2 regions of the Pseudomonas sp. XK-1 genome follow, and region 1 is predicted to be linked to the other one. Evidence: predicted binding sites of a transcription regulator. Region 1 holds the regulator's gene; the other holds the start of a gene.
What was found. Region 1 encodes FliA, which starts transcription of late flagellar genes. Its sites were predicted from a motif close to CTAAAGTTTNNNNNNNNNNNGCCGNTAA; they were not measured.
Positions count from the first base shown of each region.

Region 2: the regulator FliA is predicted to act here: its motif matches at 5,720-5,747, upstream of WMW70_RS09220 (methyl-accepting chemotaxis protein).

Region 1 covers NZ_JBBPES010000004.1:471,116-483,314, forward strand. The annotation lists gene WMW70_RS13290 (ParA family protein) at 66-854, opposite strand; gene motD (flagellar motor protein MotD) at 906-1,775, opposite strand; gene WMW70_RS13300 (flagellar motor protein) at 1,788-2,528, opposite strand; gene WMW70_RS13305 (protein-glutamate methylesterase/protein-glutamine glutaminase) at 2,529-3,635, opposite strand; gene WMW70_RS13310 (chemotaxis protein CheA) at 3,681-5,855, opposite strand; gene WMW70_RS13315 (protein phosphatase CheZ) at 5,867-6,655, opposite strand; gene WMW70_RS13320 (chemotaxis response regulator CheY) at 6,675-7,049, opposite strand; gene fliA (RNA polymerase sigma factor FliA) at 7,141-7,887, opposite strand; gene fleN (flagellar synthesis regulator FleN) at 7,884-8,714, opposite strand; gene flhF (flagellar biosynthesis protein FlhF) at 8,784-10,085, opposite strand; gene flhA (flagellar biosynthesis protein FlhA) at 10,101-12,199, opposite strand, start outside.
Region 2 covers NZ_JBBPES010000003.1:174,811-187,009, forward strand. The annotation lists gene WMW70_RS09200 (VOC family protein) at 1-205, opposite strand, end outside; gene WMW70_RS09205 (LysR family transcriptional regulator) at 525-1,439, shown strand; gene WMW70_RS09210 (alpha/beta hydrolase family protein) at 1,629-2,786, shown strand; gene WMW70_RS09215 (nuclear transport factor 2 family protein) at 2,930-3,430, shown strand; gene WMW70_RS09220 (methyl-accepting chemotaxis protein) at 3,715-5,646, opposite strand; gene WMW70_RS09225 (putative Ig domain-containing protein) at 6,129-11,738, shown strand; gene WMW70_RS09230 (TolC family outer membrane protein) at 12,118-12,199, opposite strand, start outside.

The DNA of each region.
Region 1 (12,199 bases):
CTGTACAGGCTATCGGCCGCGTCGGCGGCAGACTTGAGCACTTATCTTCAGCATAGCGGCTCATCTCAGGCAACCTGCGCGGCGGTCTGCTGGGCCAGCAGGTGTTTGAGCAGAGCGCGATAGGCCAGCACGCCGCGGCTGTTGTGATCGAAGCGCGAGGGTGTCAGGCCGGCCCGGCTGGCATCGCGCAGGCGCGTATCCACCGGGATATAGGCGGGCCACAGATGCTCGGGGTAACTGTTGCGCAACACCCGCAGGGTACTCATGGACGCCTGGGTGCGGCGGTCGAACAGGGTTGGCACTATGGTGTAGGGCAAGGCCTGACGCCGCGAGCGGTTGATCATTGCCAGGGTGCTGACCATGCGTTCGAGGCCCTTGACCGCGAGGAACTCGGTCTGCACCGGGATCACCAGCTGCTGGCTTGCGGCCAAGGCATTGACCATCAGCACGCCGAGCAAGGGCGGGCTGTCGATCACCGCGTGATCGAAGTCCTGCCAGAGCTGCGCCAGGCTCTTGGCGATCACCAGACCGAGGCCACTCTGCCCCGGGGACTGACGCTCCAGGGTCGCCAGCGCGGTACTCGATGGCAGCAAGGCAATGCGTTCATGACTGGTTGGCAGCAACAGGGTCTGCGTCAAGCCCGGGGGCACGCTGCCCTGATGCTGAAACAGATCGAAACTGCTGTGTTCGAGGCTGTCGGGATCATGCCCGAAGTAACTGGTCATCGACCCATGGGGGTCGAGGTCGACCACCACCACGCGCTTGCCGGCATCGGCCAGCAAACCGGCCAGGGCGATCGAGGTGGTGGTTTTGCCCACACCACCTTTTTGATTGGCTACTGCCCAGACTCTCATTCTCTTTATCCTCCCGGTGAGCTTGCGCCTGACCGAGAACGGGTGCCGCCCTTATCGGGCTGGCGACGGGGAATTGACGGCACCCGCTTGCGGGGCCTGCGCTGGTGACGCTGGTGCAGGTTGCGTGCCAGCCCGCCGCAGGGCTGCGTCGGGTTTGGCGTTACCGCTGCCCACCCCACTGACACTGCGGCGCACATCGAGATTGCGGGAAATCACCAGGACCACCCGCCGATTGCGCCCACGGCCCTCGGCAGTGGCGTTATCCGCGACCGGCTGGAACTCACCGTAGCCGACGGCCGCCAGCCGCCCCGGGCTGACGCCATCGAGGGTCAGCATACGCACTATGGTCGCCGCCCGTGCGGTGGAAAGTTCCCAGTTGGTCGGGTACTGAGCCGTCTGGATCGGCAGATTGTCGGTAAAGCCTTCGACATGAATGGGGTTTTCATAGGGTGCCAGAATTTTGGCCACCTTCTCGATGATGTCGAAGGCCGCGCCATTGGGAATCGCATCGCCACTGGTAAACAACAGGCTGGAGCTGAGCTCGATCTCGATCCACAACTCGTTGCCGCTGACCCTCAGCTGCTCGCTGTCAATCAGTTCACCGAAGGACTCGCGAATACTGCTGGCAATGCTGACCAGGGAATCAGGGGCGGACTGAGGACTTTCGTCATCCACCACTTCACGCTCGGGCTCAATGGTGCGCGGACGCAGCTCGCCAACCGGAATCGGCTTGATGGCACGGTCGGGCTGGTTGAAAACCCCGGTCATACTGTCCGAAAAGATCTTGTACTTGCCCTCGTTGATCGACGAGATCGAATACATGACCACAAAGAAGGCGAACAGCAGGGTGATGAAGTCCGCGTAGGACACCAGCCAGCGTTCATGGTTTTCATGTTCTTCGTGATGCCGCCGGCGGGCCATAGTCTGTCCCCATCAATCCATAAAGCCTTGCAGCTTCAACTCAATGGAACGCGGGTTCTCGCCTTCGGCGATCGACAGGACGCCTTCGAGCAACATCTCCCGGTAGCGCGACTGGCGCTGGGCGATGGCCTTGAGCTTGTTGCCGATGGGTAACAGCAGCAGGTTAGCCAGGCCGACGCCATAGATGGTGGCGACGAAGGCAACGGCAATACCGCTGCCGAGCATGCTCGGATCGGCCAGATTGCCCATGACATGGATCAGCCCCATCACCGCCCCGATGATGCCGATGGTTGGCGCATAGCCACCCATGCTCTCGAACACCTTGGCGGCCTGGATATCGCGGCCTTCCTGGGTATACAGATCGACTTCGAGAATGCTGCGGATGGCCTCCGGTTCAGCACCGTCGACCAGCAGCTGCAGGCCCTTGCGCGCATAGGGGTCGGTCTCAGCATCGGCCACCGCCTCAAGGCCGAGCAAGCCCTCCTTGCGCGCGGTCATGCTCCAGCCGACAACCCTATTGATGCCGCCGATCAGGTCGATATGCGGCGGAAAGAAAATCCAGCTACTGATGGCCAGCGAACGCTTGAACACATTGACCGGAGCCTGCAGAAAAGCCGCGCCCAGAGTACCGCCAATCACGATCAGGGCCGCCGGACCGTTCAGCAATGCCGCTGCATGACCACCCTCCAGGTAGTTGCCGCCGAGAATGGCAACAAAAGCCAGGATGACCCCAATCAGGCTCAGTACATCCATTTATATACAGGTCTCCACCAGGTGCCGGCCGATCTCGTCGAGCGGGTAGATCGCGTCGGCCAGATCGGCTTTGACGATGGCCATCGGCATGCCGTAGATCACGCAGCTGGCTTCGTCCTGGGCCCAGACCTGGCTGCCGCTCTGCTTGAGCAGACGCGCGCCTTCCCGGCCATCGGCCCCCATGCCTGTCAGCACCACAGCCAGCACCTTGTCACCATAGGACTTGGACACCGAACCGAAGGTGATATCCACACAGGGCTTGTAGTTCAGGCGCTCGTCACCGGGCAGAATTCTGACCACGCCCCGGGCATCGACCATCATCTGCTTGCCGCCAGGGGCCAGCAGGGCCAGGCCCGGGCGCAACACATCGCCATCCTCGGCCTCCTTGACGCTGATCCGGCAAAGCTTGTCCAGACGCTCGGCGAAGGCCTTGGTAAAAGCCGCCGGCATATGCTGGATCAGTACGATGGGGGCCGGAAAACTGGCCGGCAACTGGGTCAGGACTCGCTGCAGGGCCACCGGACCGCCGGTCGAGGTGCCGATAGCGACCAGTTTGTAGGCCTTGCGCTTGGGCGCAGCCGAGCTTGCCGGCGCGCCCACCGGGCGACTCACCGGACTGCTGGTGGTACCGGCGGCAGGACGCACTGCGGGGCGGGCCTGCGCTGCGGGAGCGGCAGCCGGGGCGGCAGGCGGACTGAAACTGCGTCTGTTGCTGCGGGCAATGGTATGGATCTTCTCGCACAGCAGCTGCTTGACCCGCTCCGGGTTACGCGAGATGTCCTCGAAGTTCTTCGGCAGGAAATCGACGGCCCCGGCCTCCAGCGCATCCAGGGTCACCCGCGCGCCTTCGTGAGTCAGCGAGGAAAACATCAGTACCGGGGTTGGACAGCGCTGCATGATATTACGCACAGCCGTGATGCCATCCATCATCGGCATTTCGTAATCCATGGTGATCACGTCCGGCTTGAGTGCCAGCGCCTGATCGATGGCCTCGCGGCCGTTAGTGGCTGTACCAATCACCTGGATATTAGGGTCGGCCGAAAGAATCTCCGACACACGCCGGCGAAAGAAACCGGAATCGTCAACCACCAACACCTTAACAGCCATAAACACTCCTAAACGGCACTAGAAAGACAGACGTGCCGCTAACATTCAGATGCGCCGAGCATAACGCTTCAGCATGCTCGGTACGTCTAGAATCAGGGCGATACGCCCATCACCGGTGATGGTCGCACCCGACATGCCCGGAGTGCCCTGGAGCATCTTGCCCAGCGGTTTGATTACCACCTCCTCCTGACCCACCAGCTGGTCGACGACAAAGCCGATACGCTGGCTGCCCACGGTAAGGATCACCACATGGCCCTCGCCCTGCTCCACATGGGCGGCACTGCCGATCAGCCAGCGCTTGAGGTAGAACAACGGTAGCGCCTTGTCGCGCACGATCACCACCTCCTGGCCGTCGACCACATTGGTGCGCGACAGGTCGAGGTGGAAGATTTCGTTGACGTTGACCAGCGGGAAGGCGAAGGCCTGGTTGCCCAGCATCACCATCAGGGTCGGCATGATCGCCAGGGTCAGCGGCACCTTGATCACGATCTTCGAGCCCTGGCCCTTGACCGAGAACACGTTGACCGTGCCGTTGAGCTGGGAAATCTTGGTTTTCACCACGTCCATGCCCACCCCACGACCGGACACGTCTGAGATCTCGGTCTTGGTCGAAAAGCCTGGGGCGAAAATCAGGTTGTAGCATTCGAATTCGTTGAGGCGGTCGGCCGCATCCTTGTCCAGCAGGCCTTTTTCCACGGCCTTGGCGCGCAGCTGATCGGCATCCATACCCTTGCCGTCGTCGGAGATCGACAGCAGGATATGGTCGCCCTCCTGCTCGGCCGAGAGCACCACCTTGCCGCCGCGCAGCTTGCCCGAAGCCTCGCGCTCCTCCGGCATCTCGATACCATGATCGACCGCGTTGCGCACCAAGTGGACCAGCGGATCGGCCAGGGCCTCGACCAGGTTCTTGTCCAGGTCGGTTTCTTCGCCGACCAGCTCCAGGTTGATCTCTTTCTTGAGCTGGCGCGCCAGGTCGCGAACCAGGCGCGGGAAGCGCCCGAAGACCTTCTTGATCGGCTGCATACGGGTTTTCATAACCGCGGTCTGCAGGTCTGCGGTCACCACGTCGAGGTTGGATACGGCCTTGGACATGGCCTCGTCGGCGCTGTTGGAGCCCAGGCGCACCAGGCGGTTACGCACCAGCACCAGTTCGCCGACCATGTTCATGATTTCGTCCAGGCGCGCGGTATCGACCCTGACCGTGGTTTCCGCCTCGCTGGGCGGCGCAGCCTTCTCCGCGGCCGGGGCGGCCGCAGCCTTGACCGGCTCGGGTTTGGCCACAGGTTTCGCTGCGGGTTTGGCCACCGGCTTGGCGGGCTCTACGGGTTTCGCCGCGGCGGCCGCAGGCGGGGCACTGATGGCTTCGGGCTCGACAAACTTGCCTTTGCCGTGCAGCTGATCGAGCAGCGCCTCGAACTCGTCATCGGTGATTTCGTCACCGCCGGATGCCGCAGCAGGAGCGGCGGGAGTCGCCTTGGCCGCTGGTTCCGCGGCTGGTGGCGCAAACTGGCCCTTGCCATGCAACTGATCAAGCAGGGACTCGAATTCGTCGTCGGTGATTTCATCAGTGCCGGATGCCGCAGCAGCGGCAGGTGCCGCCACACTGGCGGGCTCGGTGGCCGCGAACTGGCCCTTGCCATGCAGCTGATCGAGCAAGGACTCGAATTCATCGTCGGTGATTTCATCGCCGCTGGCGGCCGCAGTTGCCTGGGCCGGAGCTTCATCCAGGGCACCGAGTAGCTGTTCGAACTCGCTATCGGTGATATCGGCACCGCCCGCTAAAGGCTCTGGCTGTGCCGCGGGCGCTTCAGCAACTGGCGCAGCGGCTCCCGCTGGTTCGGCCAGGCGCGCCAGGGCAGCCAAAAGCTCGGGTGTGGCCGGGGTCAGGTCGGTGCGTTCACGCACCTCGGTAAACATGCTGTTGACGGCATCCAGTGCTTCCAGCACCACATCCATCAGCGCCGAGTCGACGCGTCGTTCACCCTTGCGCAGGATGTCGAAGACGTTTTCTGCGATATGGCAGCATTCCACCAGCTCATTGAGCTGGAGAAAACCGGCACCACCTTTGACGGTATGGAACCCGCGAAAAATAGCGTTGAGCAGATTCATGTCATCCGGCCGACTTTCCAGCTCTACAAGCTGCTCGGACAGTAGTTCAAGAATCTCGCCGGCCTCTACCAGGAAGTCCTGGAGGATTTCTTCATCGGCGCCGAAGCTCATAAGACGTGCTCCTAAAATCCCAGGCTGGAAAGCAGGTCGTCGACATCATCCTGATTAGATGCGACGTCTTCACGCTTATCGGCATGAATCTGCGGACCTTCACCGTGGGAAGGCTCTTTTTGTTGTTCTTGTTCGGCGCGCAGCAGTTCGTGGTTGTGCTCGATGCCGGCAATCTGATCGACCTGACTGGCCATCAGCACCAGCTTGAGCAGGTTGCTTTCAACTTCGGTAACCAGTTGCGTCACCCGCTTGATCACCTGACCGGTGAGGTCCTGATAGTCCTGGGCCAGCAAAATGTCGTTGAGATGGCCAGACAGCTTGCTGCCGTCGCGCTCGCTGCGGGCAAGAAACAGTTCGACGCGCTTGGCCAGCTCGCGAAAGCCATCGGCGCTCATCTCGCGGCGCATAAAACGCCCCCAGTCGGCACTCAGGCTCTGCGCTTCGGCGCTGAGGTCATTGACCAGCGGGGCACTCTGCTCGACCAGGTCCATGGTGCGATTGGCCGCTTTCTCGGTCATCGTCACCACATAGTTGAGGCGTTCGGTGGCATCGGTGATTTGTGAAACTTCGGTGGCATGGGGGACGCGCGGATCAAGCTGAAAATTGACAATCGCGTTGTGCAGTTCGCGGGTCAGCTTGCCGACCTCGTGATACAGGCCGCGATCACGCGCCTTATTCAGTTCATGGATCAGCTGTACAGCTTCGCCGAAATTGCCTTGCTCCAGGCTCTCAACCAACTGGCGAGCGCTTAGCTTCAGAGTCGACTCGAGGTCGCTCTGAGGGGAATCTTTATGTTCCATAGTACCCTCGCGGCAAACATCAGCCGTTGACCCGCTCGAAGATCTTTTCAATCTTCTCTTTAAGCACCTGAGCGGTGAACGGCTTGACCACATAACCGTTCACCCCCGCCTGCGCAGCCTCGATGATCTGATCGCGCTTGGCTTCTGCCGTGACCATCAGCACCGGCAAGGTTTTCAGGCGCTCATCGGCACGCACCGCACGCAACAGGTCGATCCCGGTCATGCCTGGCATATTCCAGTCAGTCACCAGGAAGTCGAAACTGCCGCTCTGCAGCATGGGCAAGGCGGTGGTGCCGTCATCGGCTTCCGCGGTATTGGTGAACCCCAAATCACGCAGGAGGTTCTTGATGATCCGGCGCATCGTTGAAAAGTCATCAACGATGAGGATTTTCATATTTTTGTCCAAGTCGACCTCCGTACAGTCCAAACGCAGCCAGCACCTGGCTACGCCTTTAATCATGAAACCGGCCTGCTGATTTAACTGCCTAGTTCGCGCGCCATTCGCCAAGCCGTGCCCGCAACCGTGCGGCGCACTGGCTGTGGAGCTGGCTGACGCGGGACTCGCTAACCCCCAGTACCGCGCCGATCTCCTTAAGATTCAATTCTTCGTCGTAATACAACGCCAACACCAACCGCTCGCGCTCCGGCAGGCCGGCAATGGCGTCGGCCAGCGCCGCCTGAAAGCGTTCGTCTTCCAGATCGCGGGAGGGTTCGAGGTGGTGGCCGGCAAGATCCTCGCGCAGCCCACCGTGCTCGCCATCCTGCAACAGGTCGTCGAAGCTGAACAAGCGGCTGCCCAAAGTGTCGCCAAGAATGCCGTAGTAATCCTCGAGACTCAATTGGAGTTCGGCCGCAACCTCTTGATCTTTAGCGTCTCGACCGGTTCTGGCCTCAATTACCCGAATGGCGTCGCTGACCATGCGGCTGTTTCGATGCACCGAACGGGGGGCCCAGTCACCTTTGCGCACCTCGTCGAGCATCGAACCGCGTATGCGGATGCCGGCGAATGTCTCGAAACTGGCACCTTTGCTGGAATCGTATTTTTTTGACGCTTCGAGCAGACCGATCATTCCGGCCTGAATCAGATCGTCCACCTGGATATTGGCCGGCAGACGCGCCAACAGGTGGTAAGCAATGCGTTTGACCAGGGGCGCATAGCGCTCGATCAACTGGTGCTGGGAGTCCTGCGCCTGCGCTTTGCTGTACATACGGAGTCCAGAGGCTGCTGTCATATGGCCGGGTCCGCAACCGGTTGCTGCACCAGACGCTCGACGAAAAACTCCAGATGACCGCGCGGGTTGGCCGGTAGCGGCCAGGCATCGACCTTCTGGGCTATCGCCTTGAACGCCAGCGCACATTTAGAGCGCGGGAAGGCTTCATAAACCGCGCGCTGTTTCTGCACGGCCTTGCGCACCGACTCGTCGTAAGGCACGGCACCTACATACTGCAGGGCGACGTCGAGAAAACGATCGGTGACCTTGGTCAGCTTAGCAAACAGATTGCGACCTTCCTGCGGACTGTGGGCCATATTGGCCAGGACGCGGAAGCGGTTCATGCCGTGGTCGCGGTTAAGCAGCTTGATCAGGGCATAGGCATCGGTGATCGAGGTGGGCTCATCGCACACCACCACCAGCACTTCCTGGGCCGCGCGCACGAAGCTGACCACACCATCACCGATCCCGGCGGCGGTGTCGATAATTAGCACGTCGAGGTTGTCGCTGATATCGCTGAACGCCTGAATCAGCCCGGCGTGCTGCATAGGCGACAGCTGCACCATGCTCTGGATACCGGACGCCGCCGGCACGATGCGGATGCCCCCCGGGCCCTGCAGCAGGACCTCGCGCAACTCGCACTCGCCGCTGATGACATCTTCCAGGGTGCGCTTGGCGCTCAGCCCCAGCAGTACGTCGACGTTGGCCAGGCCCAGGTCGGCGTCCATCAGCATCACCCGGCGGCCGAGGTCGGCCAGGGCCAAAGCCAGATTCACCGACACATTGGTCTTACCGACGCCACCTTTGCCGCCGGTTACAGCAATCACCTGTACGGGATGCATGCCCATGTTATCTACACACCTGTTGTCTAACTTCGACCGCAGCCATGTGGCTGGCTGTGCTCTATTGATTAATGCTCAACTCGCGCGGCGCGCTGGCTGCTGATAGAGGCCGGCAAACATCTCGGCCATCGTATCCTCGCTGGGGTCCTGGGTGGCCTGCAGCCCCACTGCGCGGCTCACCAGCTGATGGCTGCGCGGCACATGCAGATCGTCCGGGATCCGCGGTCCATCGGTCAGATAGGCTACCGGTAGACGCTGGCTAATAGCCAGCCCTAAAACCTCGCCCAGGCTGGTGGCTTCGTCCGCCTTGGTCAGGATGCAACCGGACAAACCGCACTGCTTGTAACTATGGTAGGCCGCTTTCAGCACTTGGCTCTGACTGGTTGCCGCCATCACCAGATAATTCTTTGCATTGACCCCGCGACTGGCCAGGGTTTCCAGCTGCATGCGCAGCGCCGGATCGTTACCCGGCAGGCCGGCGGTATCGATCAGCACCACACGCTTGCGGGCCAGCGGAGCCAGGGCCTGGGTCAGCGACTGCCCCGGATCGACCAGGGTCACCGGCACATCGAGGATACGCCCCAGGGTCTTGAGTTGCTCCTGGGCACCGATGCGGTAGCTGTCCAGGCTGACCAGGGCGATGTGCTGCGCGCCGTACTTGAGTACGTAGCGCGCCGCCAGCTTGGCCAGGGTGGTGGTCTTGCCCATGCCGGCGGGACCGACCAGGGCGATCACGCCGCCCTCGTCCATCGGTTCCTGCTTCGGCGTCTTGATCGCGTGGGCCAGGTGGGCCAGCAGCATGCGCCAGGCCTGGCGCGGCTCGGCGACATTGGCCACGCGCTCGAGCAGGGCCTTGGCCAGTTCGGCGGACAGGCCCATGCGCTGCAGACGCCGCCACAGATTGGCCTGCTGCGGCCGACGGTTCTGCAACTGGCCCCAGGCGATGGAGCCGAGCTGTACTTCGATCAGCTCGCGCAGACCATGCAGCTCGAAGCGCATGGCATCCAGCGCACGCTGATCGCTCACCGCTGCCGGTGCAGCCTGAGGCTGCTGCAGGGCTGCCGCCAGAATGGCTGCGGGCATGCTTGGCGGCGCGCCAAGCAGTTGGCGGTCCTTGCCAGCGTCGCCCTGGGCACGGCTGACCAGCTCGGCCTGGGCCGAGGCGATCTTCGCCTGGGTCTGGCGCAACTCGGCCTCCAGCGCAGGGTTGGGCTGGCGGGCCGGCGCGGCAGGAATCTGATAATCCAGTGCGGCAGTCAGCTCGACACCGCCGGCAACCCGGCGATTGCCGATGATCGAGGCATCGGCACCCAGCTCATCGCGCACCAGTTTCATGGCGGTACGCATATCGGCGGCGAAAAAGCGTTTGACCTGCATGGCCTGTAACCTCGGTTAGTTCTGCCCCACCGTCGCAACGATGGTGACTTGCTTGTTGTCCGGAATTTCCTGGTATGCCAGTACATGGATACTCGGAACCGCCAGCCGCGCGAAACGCGAGAGCATCGCCCGGACCGGACCGGCCACCAGCAGGATCACTGGCTTGCCGAGCATCTCCTGGCGCTGCGCCGCTTCCACCAGGGAACGCTGCAGCTTCTCGGCCATACCAGGCTCCAGAAGAATGCCATCCTCGGAGCCTTGTCCGGCCTTGTTCATACTGTTGAGCAATATCTGTTCCAACCTGGGCTCCAGGGTGATCACAGGCAGCTCCAGCTCTAGTCCCACAATGCTTTGCACGATTGCCCGGGCCAGAGCGACGCGCACCGCGGCCACCATCGCGGCGGGATCTTGACTCTTGACCGCGACATTGGCGATGGCCTCGGCGATGGTGCGGATATCCCTGACCGGTACCTGTTCCTGCAGCAGGGACTGCAATACCTTGAGCAGGGTCGAAAGCGAAACCAGCCCCGGCACCAGCTCCTCGGCGAGCTTGGGCGAGCTCTTGGCCAGCAGTTGCAGCAGCTGCTGCACTTCCTCATGCCCGAGCAGCTCGTGGGCATGCTTGTGCAGCACCTGATTGAGGTGGGTGGCAACCACGGTACTGGCGTCGACCACGGTGTAGCCCAGGGACTGCGCCTGATCGCGCTGGCTCGGGTCGATCCACACCGCCTCCAGACCAAACGCCGGGTCTTTGGCGGCAATGCCGTTCAATGCGCCGAACACCTGCCCCGGGTTGATCGCCAGTTCGCGATCCGGATAGACCTCGGCCTCGGCCACGCTGACCCCCATCAGGGTCAGGCGATAGGCATTGGGCTGCAGATCGAGGTTGTCGCGGATATGCACCGAGGGCATCAGAAAGCCCATTTCCTGGGACAGCTTCTTGCGCACCCCCTTGATCCGCGCCAGCAGCTGGCCACCCTGGTTGCGATCGACCAGAGGAATCAGGCGGTAGCCCACTTCCAGGCCGACCATATCCACCGGCGTCACGTCATCCCAGCCCAGCTCCTTGACCTCCTGCGCGCGCTGCGCCGGCAACAGTTCCTGCTGACGCTGTACTTCCTTGACCTCGTTCTCCTGCACCACCCGCTGCTTGTTGGCGATCCAGTAGGCTGCGCCGGCCGCCACCAGGCCCAGGCCGATAAAGGAGAAATGCGGCATGCCCGGCACCAGGCCGATGGCGATCATGATCGCGGCCGCCACCGCCAGGGCGCGGGGCGAGGCGAACATCTGGCGATTGACCTGAGCGCCCATATCCTCGGAGCTGGACACCCGGGTCACCATGATGGCCGCTGCGGTAGACAGCAGCAGCGAAGGAATCTGCGCCACCAGACCGTCACCGATGGTCAGCAGGGTGTAGACCTTGCCCGCATCGACAAAATTAAGGCTGTGCTGGAACACGCCGATGGCGATACCGCCGATCAGGTTGATAAACAGAATCAGCAGACCGGCCACGGCATCGCCGCGCACGAACTTGCTGGCACCGTCCATGGAGCCGTAGAAGTCGGCCTCCTGGGACACATCGGAACGACGCTGCTTGGCTTCGGCCTGATCGATCAGGCCGGCGTTCAGGTCGGCGTCGATGGCCATCTGCTTGCCCGGCATGGCATCCAAAGTAAAGCGCGCGCTGACCTCGGAAATACGCCCCGCACCCTTGGTCACCACCACGAAGTTGATGATCATCAGAATGGCGAACACCACGATACCCACCACGTAGTTGCCGCCGATCACCACCTCGCCGAAGGCCTTGATCACCTGCCCCGCGGCATCTCCGCCGGCATGCCCGTGCAGCAGCACCACCCGGGTCGAGGCCACGTTGAGCGCCAGGCGCATCAGGGTGGCAGCCAACAGAATGGTGGGGAATACCGCGAAATCCAGGGGCCGCAGTGCATAGATGCTGACCAGCAGCACCACGATCGACAAAGCGATGCTGAAGGTGAAGAGCACATCGAGAAGGAAGGGCGGAATCGGCAGCATGACCATGCCGAGCATGACCAGCAGCAGCAGCGGTATGCCCAGATTGCCCTGCTTCAACCCCGACAGGTTGCTGCGCACAT
Region 2 (12,199 bases), on a different contig from region 1:
GAATCGATGGTGCCGGGGCGATGGCAGCCGGCAGACTGGCATCGTCGGCGCGACGGATAATTACTGCGGTGCCATCGAGGGCTTCGAAGCGCCCACCCTGATCGTTCGCATCGACCGGCTGCAGGCCATAGTCACGCAGGAAATCGCTACAGGCTTGAATGTCATCAACGCCAAAGATCAGGGCGTCAAGGCCAATGATGTTCATGCTTACCACTCCATTGAAATTATTCTGTGGACGCCCCGGCAGCGTGAGCCTGCAAGCGCGAAAGCGCATGGCAGAGTGGAACGGGTATCCAGAGGTGGAGCCGGTATAAGCGTCATGGCTAACCGACTGGCGGCCAGATTGCCGCGTCGGTATGTCGCTGACTAATCGCTTGTTGGGATGCGACCTATCGGCAAACGCGATACCTGAAGAGAACAAATGCAGGGGCGAGAAGTGGGCGATTAACGCTCAGCACGGGGTTGACGCCGTAATGGATCAGCAGGAAGGTATCTCGAAAATAAATACAAGATGCGAGACTGCCATGCGCTTCAACCACCTGGATCTCAACCTCCTGGTGGCGCTCGATGTGCTGCTTGAAGAGCAGAACATCACCCGTGCCGCCGAACGCCTGCACATGACCCAATCCGCCACCAGTGGCGTACTCGGTCGCCTGCGCAGCTACTTTGAAGACGATCTGTTGGTGCAGGTTGGGCGCAAGATGCAGCCCACCCCCTACGCCCTGGAACTGGTCACGCCGGTACGCGACGTGCTGCTGACCATTCAGTCGTCGATCACCGCCAAACCGGTGTTCAACCCGCCCACCAGCAAACGCCATTTCCGAATGGTGACCTCGGATTACCTGATCAGCGTCCTGCTGGCCCGGGTGATCCAGCGGATCCACCAGGAAGCCCCGCACATCACCTTCGAGTTGCTTGCACCCGGAGACAACTCTGGCGAACTGCTGATACGCGGTGAGGTCGACCTGATGATCGTGCCCGAGCGTTACATCCTCGAAGGCCATCCCTCGCAGCTGCTGTTCGAGGAAGAGCATGTGTGCGTGGTGTGGGATGCTAACCCCCAGGTCGGCGACCACCTGACCCTGGAGCAGTACATGGACATGGGCCATGTCTCAGTGGGGTTCGGCCGCACCCGGCACATGAGCATCGAGGACTGGTTTATGAACCAATACGGCTTCAATCGTCGACTGGAAGTGATCACCAACGATTTCAACACCCTGCCCCAGCTGATCGTCGGCACCCAACGCATCGCCACCATGCACCAGCGCCTGGCCCGTCTGTACGCCGCACACCTGCCGCTGCGCATCCTTCAGACGCCGGTGAAGATCCCCGTCATGCGTGAGTTTATGCTGTGGCACCGCACCATGGACAGAGACCCGATGCATGGCTGGCTGCGCGAGCGGATCAGTGCGTTTATCAATGACCTAGAGCAAAACTGAGAACAGTGGTGCGCTGCAACCGACAGGCTCGTCCATGCCGACTAGCTATCTCGTTTCACGATACCTCGCATCCCGACTCACGATTGGCCAAATAGCTGACCCCTCCTTAACGTGTTCGGCAAACGCCGCTGGTGGGCTTTGCATGCCCGCATACAGCGCCAACCTGCCACTACGAAAAGGACAATAAGAATGTTCCGTTACTTTCCCACCAATTACGTCTGGGACCTTTCCGTCAACCTGGCTATTGAGATGGGTGCCCGCATCGGCGAAATCGAAGAGATGTGCAAACCGCTGGTCGAAGCCGCCAAGCAGCCCGATGCCGCCGGCACCGCAGCCTTCCGCGAAACCTGGGCGAAGATGGCCGACAAGCTGTGCGGCCTGGCCGAAGAAGACGAAGCCGCCGGCCGCCTGTTTTCAGCCGGCGAGAAGTACAACCGCGCCTCTACCTACTACCTCACCTGCGAGCGCCTGCAGGCCCATGGCGCGCCAGGCCGCGAGGCGCTGTATCAGCGCGTGCTGCAGACCTTCGCCCGCGGGGTTGAACTGGCCAAAGAAAACTGCGAACGGGTGGAAATCCCCTACGAGGGTGCGCATATTTCCGGCCTGCTGGTGCGCGCCGAGGGCGTGGACGGCCCGGCACCGATCCTGCTGCAAGTCAACGGCCTCGATTCGACCAAGGAAATGAAGTACCGCGTCGGCCTGCCGGCCTGGCTGGCCAAGCGCGGCGTATCCTCGCTGATCATCGATCAACCCGGCACTGGCGAGGCGCTGCGCCTGCACAATCTGACCGCCCGTTACGACAGCGAGCACTGGGCCAGCCGAGTGGTCGACTGGCTGGAGACTCGCAGCGATGTCGATGCCAAGCGCATTGGCATGGAAGGCGTGTCCCTGGGCGGCTACTACTGCCCGCGCGCCGTGGCCTTCGAGCCGCGCTTCGCTTGCGGCGTGGTCTGGGGTGCCAACCACGACTGGCGCGACGTGCAGAAGCGCCGCCTGGATAAGGAAGGCAGCCTCCCGGTGCCGCACTACTGGGCTCACGTGCAGTGGGTATGGGGTGCCAAGGATATGGACGAGTTCCTGACCATCGCCGAAAACGTGCACCTGGACGGCGTGCTGGACCGGATCAAGGTGCCATTCCTGGTGACCCATGGCTCCAAGGACTCGCAGATCCCGCTGAAATGGGCCGAACGCACCTACGAACAGCTGGTCAACAGCCCCAAGCGCGAGCTGAAGATATTCACCGAGCGTGAAGGCGGCGTGCAGCATTCCAGCTTCGACAACAGCATCAACGCCGGCCACTACATCGCCGACTGGGTGGCCGAGATCCTGGGTGGCCGCACCGCCTAGCCCCCTTGTACGAGCCCGTCTGCGATGTGGTTGATAAAGCCACTCAGCAGCTCATCGAGACCGAATGAAGGCTACGAATTATTCTGGAGCCCGAGCCGGTGCCAACTGGGTAGCAGAACCGCCCCCCTTTTATCGAGGATATTATGTTCAAGTACTCCCTTCGCAGTTGCCTCTACGGAACCATCCTTCTCGGCACTGCCACCTCAGCACTGGCAGCCCCTTCCCCGACCGAGGTCTTCGACCGCTACGTCGTCGCCGCCAACGCCGGCGACATGACGGCTATTCGCGATCTCATCGCCCCGGATGTCGAGCGCTCGGACTTCGTTGGCTGCAGCCCCGAGATGGATAACCCGTCATGCCTCTTGCACTACATCGAGACCACGGTCGTAGCCCCTGAGGGCCACATCCGTGTGGTACGCAGTCAGGTGGCAGGCGAAGTTGTGACCGCTACACTGGAGCTGCGCAGTACGCTGGCAAAGCGCGTCGGAGTCGAACGTATTCTCGGTCAAGACGTGGTTCGCATCTCAGATGGCCGAATCAAGGCCTTTCACTTCATACCTGATTTCGCGGATGAGCCCACCGCTGTGTTCTTCGGATCGCTGGGCATCGGTCCACGCGCCACAGCGCCGACCTCCAGGCCCTGAAGTGGAAAATACTGTGCAAGCAACTCCCCGCTGGCCAGATTGACGAGAACATGTGCCCCCCGATAGAAACGCCAACCTGTTCGGCGTTTTTTGCCTTCAGGAGCATGGCTTTCAACTTGACGAACGGGGGGTACAGAACAAGCTGCTCTGCCAGCCCTGCGCACCACGCACCCAGACCTGGGTGGCAAAACCTTCGGCGCGCACGGCCTGTTCACCGCCGCGTTTTTGCAGGATGTGCGTTCTAATTATCCGCCATTACGCCGATGCACTCCCCATTAACCACTTCAGGTCCGGAAGTGCCCGACTGCCGCATTCAGCTCACCGCCGACCCGCTGCAACTCGGTCGTCGAGCCCTGCAGCTGCAGACTTTCCCGCGCGCTGTCCTCGGCCACTTGGCGTACCCGCGTCATGCTCTGGCTGACCTGCTCGGCCACCACGCTCTGCTGCTCGGCAGCCGCGGCAATCTGCTGGTTCATCTGCTCGATGCTGGACACCGCATGGGTGATCCGCGCCAGTGCCTGGGATGCCTGACCGGCCAAAATCACCGTTTCATCGGTCAATGCATGGCTGCCCAGCAAGCGTTCGGCGGCCTGGTGGGCGACGCCGCGCAGGCGGCCGATCAGCCCTTCGATTTCTTTGGTGGAGCTTTGCGTGCGCCGCGCCAGGCCACGCACTTCATCGGCCACCACGGCAAAGCCGCGGCCATGCTCACCGGCGCGCGCAGCTTCAATGGCCGCGTTGAGCGCCAGCAGATTGGTCTGCTCGGCCACCGCTTTGATCACATCAAGCACAGCACCAATTGCTACGCTTTCGCTCAGCAACGATTGCATGGCTTCGGCACAGCCGGCCATTTCCACGGCCAAATGGTCGATCTTGCTACCGGCCTGACGCACCAGTTCATCGCCCTCGCGCGCCTGGTTATCGGCCTGGGCCACTGCATCGTTGGCCTCGCCGGCGTTGCGCGCGACGTCCTGAGCGGTGGCGCTCATCTGCTGCATGGCGGTGGCGGCCATTTCGGTCTCCTGGCGTTGCTGTTCGACGCCACGGCTGTTGCGCTCGATCACCTCGACCAGGCTGGCGGCCGTACCGTTGAGCTGGCCGACGCCACTGCCGATACGCCCGACCAGCCCACGCAGGCTGCAGAGCATGCTGCCCACGGTGTCGAGCAACTGACCAAGTTCATCGCGCCGCGCGCCACTGTCCAGCGCATTGCTCAGATCACCCGCCGCCACCCGCTGAGCCAATTGCACGGCCTGACGCAGCGGCTGCAGGATCAGCTGACGAATCAGCAGGCTGGCACCGATACCCAGGGCCAGCGCCAACAACGTGATCAGCCCGAGCTGACGCTGGGCATTCAGGTTGTCATGCGCAATTGCCTGCGTCTGCCGCTGATCGGCCTGGGCCAGCAGCTCGCTGACCTGCACGGTTTGGCTGTTCATCGCCGTGCTACTGCGGGCGCTCTGTCCGCGGCTGGCGACGAACTGCTCGAAGGCCTTGCGATAATCGTCGAGGGCGGTGCGCGCGCCTTTCAGCGACTCCTGGTCCTGGTCGCCGAGATCCAGCGCCTGCATGGCAGACAGCAGGTCGCTCATGCTCATCTCCCAGTCATCGCGATAGCGCTCCTCGCCGTCCAGCGAGTAATACAGCTCGCTGTCGCGCAGCGTGACCAGCTTGTCGCGCAGGGCGGCGATCTGCTCCAGCACAACCATCTGCTCACTGCTCGGAGATATGCCCTGCTCCAATTGCGCGTTGAGAGCATCCAGCTGATCGAGGAACAGCAGGGTGAAACTGTCGCCCGCTGTCTGCGCCAGTGCCTGCATGCGCAAACGCGCTTCACGGGCCTGCCGCAGCGCGTCGGCATAACCGAGAAATTGCTCTAGATAGGCGCTGCCCGCGCTGCGCATGGCAGCCTGACCGGCACTGTCATCGCGGCTGAGGTCGAGTTGCCGGTTTAACCCATCGACAGCCCCGCGTACCTGCTGCATCGGCTGCAAAGCCAGGGTCAGGGCAAACTCTTTCTCGGCGATCCGCGCTTGCAGGATCAGCGCTTGAATAGAAGCTTCGACACGCGATTGCTCGCTACGCGCCTGCAGCACACCAAGAGAATGAAAGGCGGTAACCGCCACTCCCAGGGTGAACAGCAACACCAGGCCAAAACCCAGCGACAACTTGGCACCTACCGACAGATTACCGAGCACACGACTGAATACAGACATCCATTACCCTCGCCCAGAGTGAACGCCACCCGAGTGGCGACAACATCGTTCAATCTCCGCGGAGTTCGCTGCTCGAGCGGCGCGGCGGGGAACAACCTTAGCCAGCCACGGACTGGCAGCACCAATCGCGTCCCTCACTAGTAGGTATCGGCAAGCACGATGCTGATCGTTTGAAGCGTAGGAGGCTGGGCAGGACGGCTTCGTCGGTCCGAAACTGGGCGCAAAGCCATCGCGTCAGGCTGTCATAAGCGTCCAGCCACCCCGCCTTGAGAGAGCAGGCTCGCTCCTACAAGAGCATCGCTAGACGCCCAACAGTCCGTCAACATAACGTCGATTTTGTTTTGTCACGCATCGGTTTGCTGTATTTTTGACACTTTCCGATATGCGGTCACAACTTTTTCGCTCCGTTGGGTCTTATCACCGTAGCCGCCGATGGAACATTGGCATATGCCGTGGTTTAAGCCCGATATGGAGATAAGTGCATGATTTTCAACGTACAAGATTTTGGTGCCAGAGGAGATGGCATCAGCGACGACACGGCGGCCATACAAAGCGCGATTGATGCGGCGGCCGCGGCAGGCGGCGGACAGGTGTATATGCCCACCGGGATCTATATCGTTTCGGCCGGCGCGGAACCATCCGACGGCTGTTTGATGCTGAAAAGTAACGTCTATCTGTACGGCGACGGCATGGGTGAAACCACTGTCAAAGTGGCCGACGGCTCCGACACCAAGATCACCGGCATCATCCGCTCGGCCTACGGTGAGGAAACCCACGACTTCGGTGTCAGCCACCTCACCATCGACGGCAACCGCGACGCCACCACGGGCAAGATCGACGGTTGGTTCAACGGGTTTATTCCCGGCCAGGAAGCCTACGACTCCAACGTCACCCTCGACAGCGTCGAGATCAAGGATTGCTCCGGGTACGGTTTCGACCCCCACGAGCAGACCGTCAACATGGTCATCAAGAACAGCGTGGCCCACGGCAACGGCCTCGATGGCTTCGTTGCCGACTTCCTCAGCAACAGCACCTTCGAAAACAACATCGCCTACAACAACGACCGTCACGGCTTCAACGTTGTTACCAGCACCCACGATTTCACCATGACCAATAACCTTGCCTACGACAACGGTGCCAATGGCATTGTGGTGCAGCGCGGCAGCGAGGATATCCCCTCCCCCAGCAACATCACCATTACCGGTGGCGAGGTGTATGGCAACGGCGGCGAAGGCATACTGATCAAGCTGTCCAGCTACGTGACCGTCAGCGGCGTCGATATTCACGACAACGGCAGCGCCGGGATTCGCATCTACGGCAGCACCCACGTCGAAGTGACCGACAACACGCTCAACAACAACTCCCTGGGCAACCCGGTAGCGGAAATCATCATCCAGTCCTACGACGACACCCTGGGTGTGTCCGGCCGATACTTCAACGGCAGCGACAACCTTATCCAGGGCAACATCATCAGCGGCAGTGATCTATCGACCTACGGCGTCGCCGAGCGCAACGAAGACGGCACCGATCGCAACGCGATCATCGGCAACACCATCGGTCACACCAGCAAGGGTGACACGCTGGTTTATGGCGACGGTAGCTATGTCAGCGCCACGGTGCCGACCACCACCGTACAAGGCACGGCTGGCGATGACACCCTGCTAGGCAGCAGCGCCAACGAGATTTTCTACGGCGGTGCCGGCAACGACAGCATCGATGGCGGCGCGGGTGACGACATCCTGGTGGGCGGCGCGGGCCTCGACGGGCTCACCGGCGGCAACGGGGCCGATACCTTTCGCTTCGCCAGCCAGTCAGACAGTTACCGCAACGCCACCACCAGCTTCAATGACACCATCACCGATTTCGATGTTACCCAGGACAAGATCGACCTCGCCGGACTGGGCTTCACCGGCCTGGGCAACGGCCGTGGCGGCACGCTGCAGATCAGCTACAGCGATAGCAGCGATCGCACCTACATCAAGGACTACGACGCTGACGCCAGCGGCAATCGTTTCGAGCTGATTCTCTCGGGCAACCTGACCGAGACCCTGACCGCCAGCAACTTCATCTTCAACCGGGTAATCACCGGCACCAGCGGCAGCGACTCGCTGCTGGGCAGTGAAGCGGCCGATACCCTGCTCGGCCTCGACGGCAACGACAGCCTCAGTGGCGGCGCGGGCGATGACAGGCTCGACGGCGGTGCCGGCGTGGACACCCTCACCGGCGGCACCGGCGCGGATACTTTCGTGTTCTCCAACCGCCTGGACAGTTACCGCAACTACAACCCAGACGGTGCCGACCTCGGTGATGTGATCACCGACTTCGATGTCACCGCCGACAAGATCGACCTCTCCGCCATGGGCTTCACTGGCCTCGGCGACGGCAGGAATGACAGCGTATATGTGGCGCTCAACAGTGCCGGCACCAAGACCTACATCAAATCGCTGGACGCCGACGCCGATGGCAACCGCTTCGAAGTAGCGCTGGACGGCAATTACCTCGACACGCTGACCAGCGCCAATTTTGTCTTCACCGCTTCGTCGCCGACCAACCAGGCACCGGTGCTGGCCACGCCGCTGCTGGATCAGAACGCGACCGAAAACACCCCATTCAACTACGTGGTGCCGGCCACCAGCTTCACCGACCCGGACAACGACAGCCTCAGCTACACCGCCACGCTGGCCAATGGCAGCGCCCTGCCCGACTGGCTGCTCTTCGATGCCGCCAGTCGTACCTTCAGCGGTACACCCAGCAACACGGCCTCGGGCACTTATGCCATCCAGGTCACCGCGACCGACGGCAGCAACGCGACCGTCAGCGACAGCTTTACCCTTGCGGTGCAGGATGTGCCCGGTGCCCCCATTGTGCTCAATGGCACGCCGAACAGCGATACGCTGACCGGCACCGCGGCCAACGAGCAGCTGTACGGTGGTGCCGGCAACGACACCCTTGATGGCGGTGCCGGCAATGACATTCTGGTGGGCGGCACGGGTGCGGACAAACTTACCGGTGGTGCGGGTGCCGACGTATTCCGCTACACCTCGGCGCTCGACAGTTACCGCTCCAGTAGCACCAGCTCCAGTGACCTGATCCTCGACTTCGACGTGGCCGCCGACAGGATCGATGTGTCGGCGCTCGGCTACACCGGCCTGGGTAATGGCCAGGATGGCACGCTGCTGGTGACCTACAGCGCCTCGACCAACCGCACCTATCTCAAGGACTACAATTTCGACGCCAACGGCAATCGCTTCGAAGTATCGCTGGCGGGTAACCTGGCCAACAGCCTGACGGCCAGCCATTTCGTATTCGACGATCAGAACACCGCCAGCAACGTGGCACCGGTGGTGGTCATCCCCCTCCTCGACCAGAACGCTACTGAAAACTCGCCATTCACCTACACCGTTGCCTCCGACAGTTTCAGCGACGCCAATCAGGATGTACTGACCTACACAGCGACCCTGGCCGACGGCAGCGCCCTGCCCGCGTGGCTGAGTTTCAATGCCGCCAACCTGACCTTCACCGGCACGCCGCCCAGCACCGCTTCAGGCAATTACAACCTGTTGCTCAAGGCCACCGATCCATCAGGTGCCTCGGTCAGCGACAGCTTCGCCCTGGCGGTCGCCGATGCGCCCGCCAACACCATCACCGGGACCGACAACGGCGAAACCCTAAGCGGTACGGCGGACGCGGACCTGATCCTCGGTCTGGACGGTAACGACACCATCAAGGCCGGTGCCGGCATGGACATCCTCGATGGTGGCGCAGGACGCGACTCGTTGTATGGCGGCGACGGTGCCGACACCTTCCGCTACACCGACGTGCTCGACAGCTACCGTGACTACAGCACCGGTGGCGTTACGGCCACCGATACGATCTATGACTTCACCGCGGGCGTCGACAAGATCGATGTCTCCGGCCTGGGCTTTCTCGGCCTCGGCAATGGCAGTAACGGCACGCTGTACATGGCCCTTAACTCGGCCGGCGACAAGACCTATATCAAATCCAGCGAAGCCGACGCCAATGGCAATCGCTTCGAAATCGCCCTCAGCGGCAACCACCTCGACACCCTGAGCGCCGATGACTTCGTGTTCGGCGAGCGCGCCCAGCAGGACATTCTCTACCTGCCGACCCTCGGCCAATCCAATGCACGCCTGCTGCGCATGACCGAGGACGACGATCAGTCCGGCACCTCGATGCTGGTCAACGACTTGAGCCGCTACACCAGCTATGACGTGCGCAGCCAGTTCACTGATGCCGACGGCAATGGCATCGATATCGCGGTGGGCGGCAGCACCGTCAACGGCCTGTCGACCCTGGGTGCAGAGGAACTCACATTGTGCTGGTGGCTGACCGACACCAACCAACCCGGGCCGGCGCTATTGCGCGCAGTGGCGTTGTTGCAAGATCAGCTGGGCGAGCTCCAGGCCATCGATAACGTCACCATGGGCATCGTTTGGGGCCAGGGCGAGGAAGCCGCCCAGGAGATCGCCCGCGCCACCGACAAGCCCGCGGCAGCGGCGGCCTACAAGGCCGCAACGCTGGCGGTGTTTGATTACCTGCATGCCCAGTTCGGCAGTTTCAACGTGTACATGATGGAGACCGGGCACTACGCCCAGGACGCCGCGCGGGCCCGTGGCTATTCGGAAGAAAAGATTGCCGACATTGTCGAGGGTGTCGGCTATGTCCGCGCCGTTCAGGAGGACATCGCCGTCGAGCGCGACGATGTGAAACTGGCGGTGGACTACACCGACCTGCCCTTGCGCTACGAAGTCGACCCGCTGGTGTACCCCGACGACGTCTGGCACCTGCATGAGGAATCGGCAGAGATCGTCGGCCAGCGTCTGGCGGACTACATCGCCGATGACCTGGGTTTCCAGGGCAATCCCGACGATAACAACAGTGTGCAGGACATCTTCGACGAGGCACAAAACGAAGGCGGAATGATTTCCGGTACCGACCAGGCGGACACCCTGGTGGGTAGCTCGGGCAACGACACGCTGGACGGCGACCTCGGTGCCGACACGATGACCGGTGGTGATGGTAACGACATCTATGTGGTCGATAACGTGTTCGACAACGTGGTGGAAACCAACACCTCGACTGCGCAGATCGATACGGTCAAGGCCTCGGTCAGCTGGACGCTGGGTGCCAACGTCGAGAATTTGGTGCTGACCGGCGTGTCGGACATCGACGGCACCGGTAATGAACTGCGTAACTTCATCACCGGCAATGCCGCCAACAACGTGATCGATGGTGCAGCCGGAGACGACAGCATGAGCGGTGGCGATGGCAACGACACCTATTACGTCGACAACACCGAAGATAGCGTGATTGAAACCAGCAGCGACTCGGTGTCTGGCGGGATCGACACCGTGTACAGCAGCCTGGCGGCCTATACGCTCAGCAACAATGTCGAGAACCTGTATATCAATACCCCCGACGCCGCCAACGGCACGGGCAATGCGCTGGACAACATGCTGTACGCCGGAGCCGGTAATAACCTGCTGGACGGGCGCGAAGGCAACGACACGGTCTCCTTTGAACGTGCCATGGCCGGAGTCACCGTGACCCTCTCGACCTCCGCACAACAGAACACCCTGGGTTCCGGGCTCGATACCCTGAAGTTCTTCGAGAACCTGACCGGCAGCGCCTATGCCGACAGCCTGACGGGTAGCAGCGGCGCAAACGTTCTGATTGGCGGTGCCGGCAACGATACCCTGGTGGGCGGTTCAGGCGATGACCGGCTGAGCGGCGGCGAAGGCAGCGACACCCTGACCGGCGGCACGGGTACCGACACCTACGTGTTCGGTGCGCTAACGGACATGGGCGTCGGCGCGTTGCGCGATGTGATCAAGGGCTTCAAGAGCACGGAGTTCGACCAACTGGACTTCACCGGCCTGGACGCCAACCCGCTGACCGCCGACTTCGACGCCTTTACATTTATCGGCGGCAGTGCCTTTGCCAGCGACGCTACCGGCCAGTTGCGCTTTGCCGATGGCATCCTCTACGGCAGTGTCAACGCCGACGCCAGTGCCGCATTCGAAATCGAACTGGTGGGCGTCAAGGAGCTGTACGCCAGCGACTTCACCTGACCTGTGGCAGCGGGCTAGCTCGTGAAGGCGGCGGTACATTCGGCATGGAGGCTGACTGACCCACCGCTTTCGCGAGCAAGGGTTAGCCCCCCGCCGCTCCTACAAAGGATTTGCAGCGCCAGAAATATCCAAGACAACCGCCGATCAAATGTAGGAGCAGCGGGGACGCCTAGTTCTTGCTCGCGATGACGGAGGCACATTCAGCATCGATGCAGGCTGACCCACCGCTTTCGCGAGCAAGCTCGCTCCTACAAGGGATTTGCAGCGCCAGAAATATCCAGGACAACCACCGATCAAATGTAGGAGCAGCGGGGACGCCTAGTTCTTGCCCGCGATGACGGAGGCACATTCAGAATGTGCACTGCATGACGCCCACCCGTTAAAACAGGCTTTGCACCTGCTCCAGGACCGCTCGGTTCATCTGGCCGGTGTGGGTGTGCAGGCTCACATAGCTTTGCAGC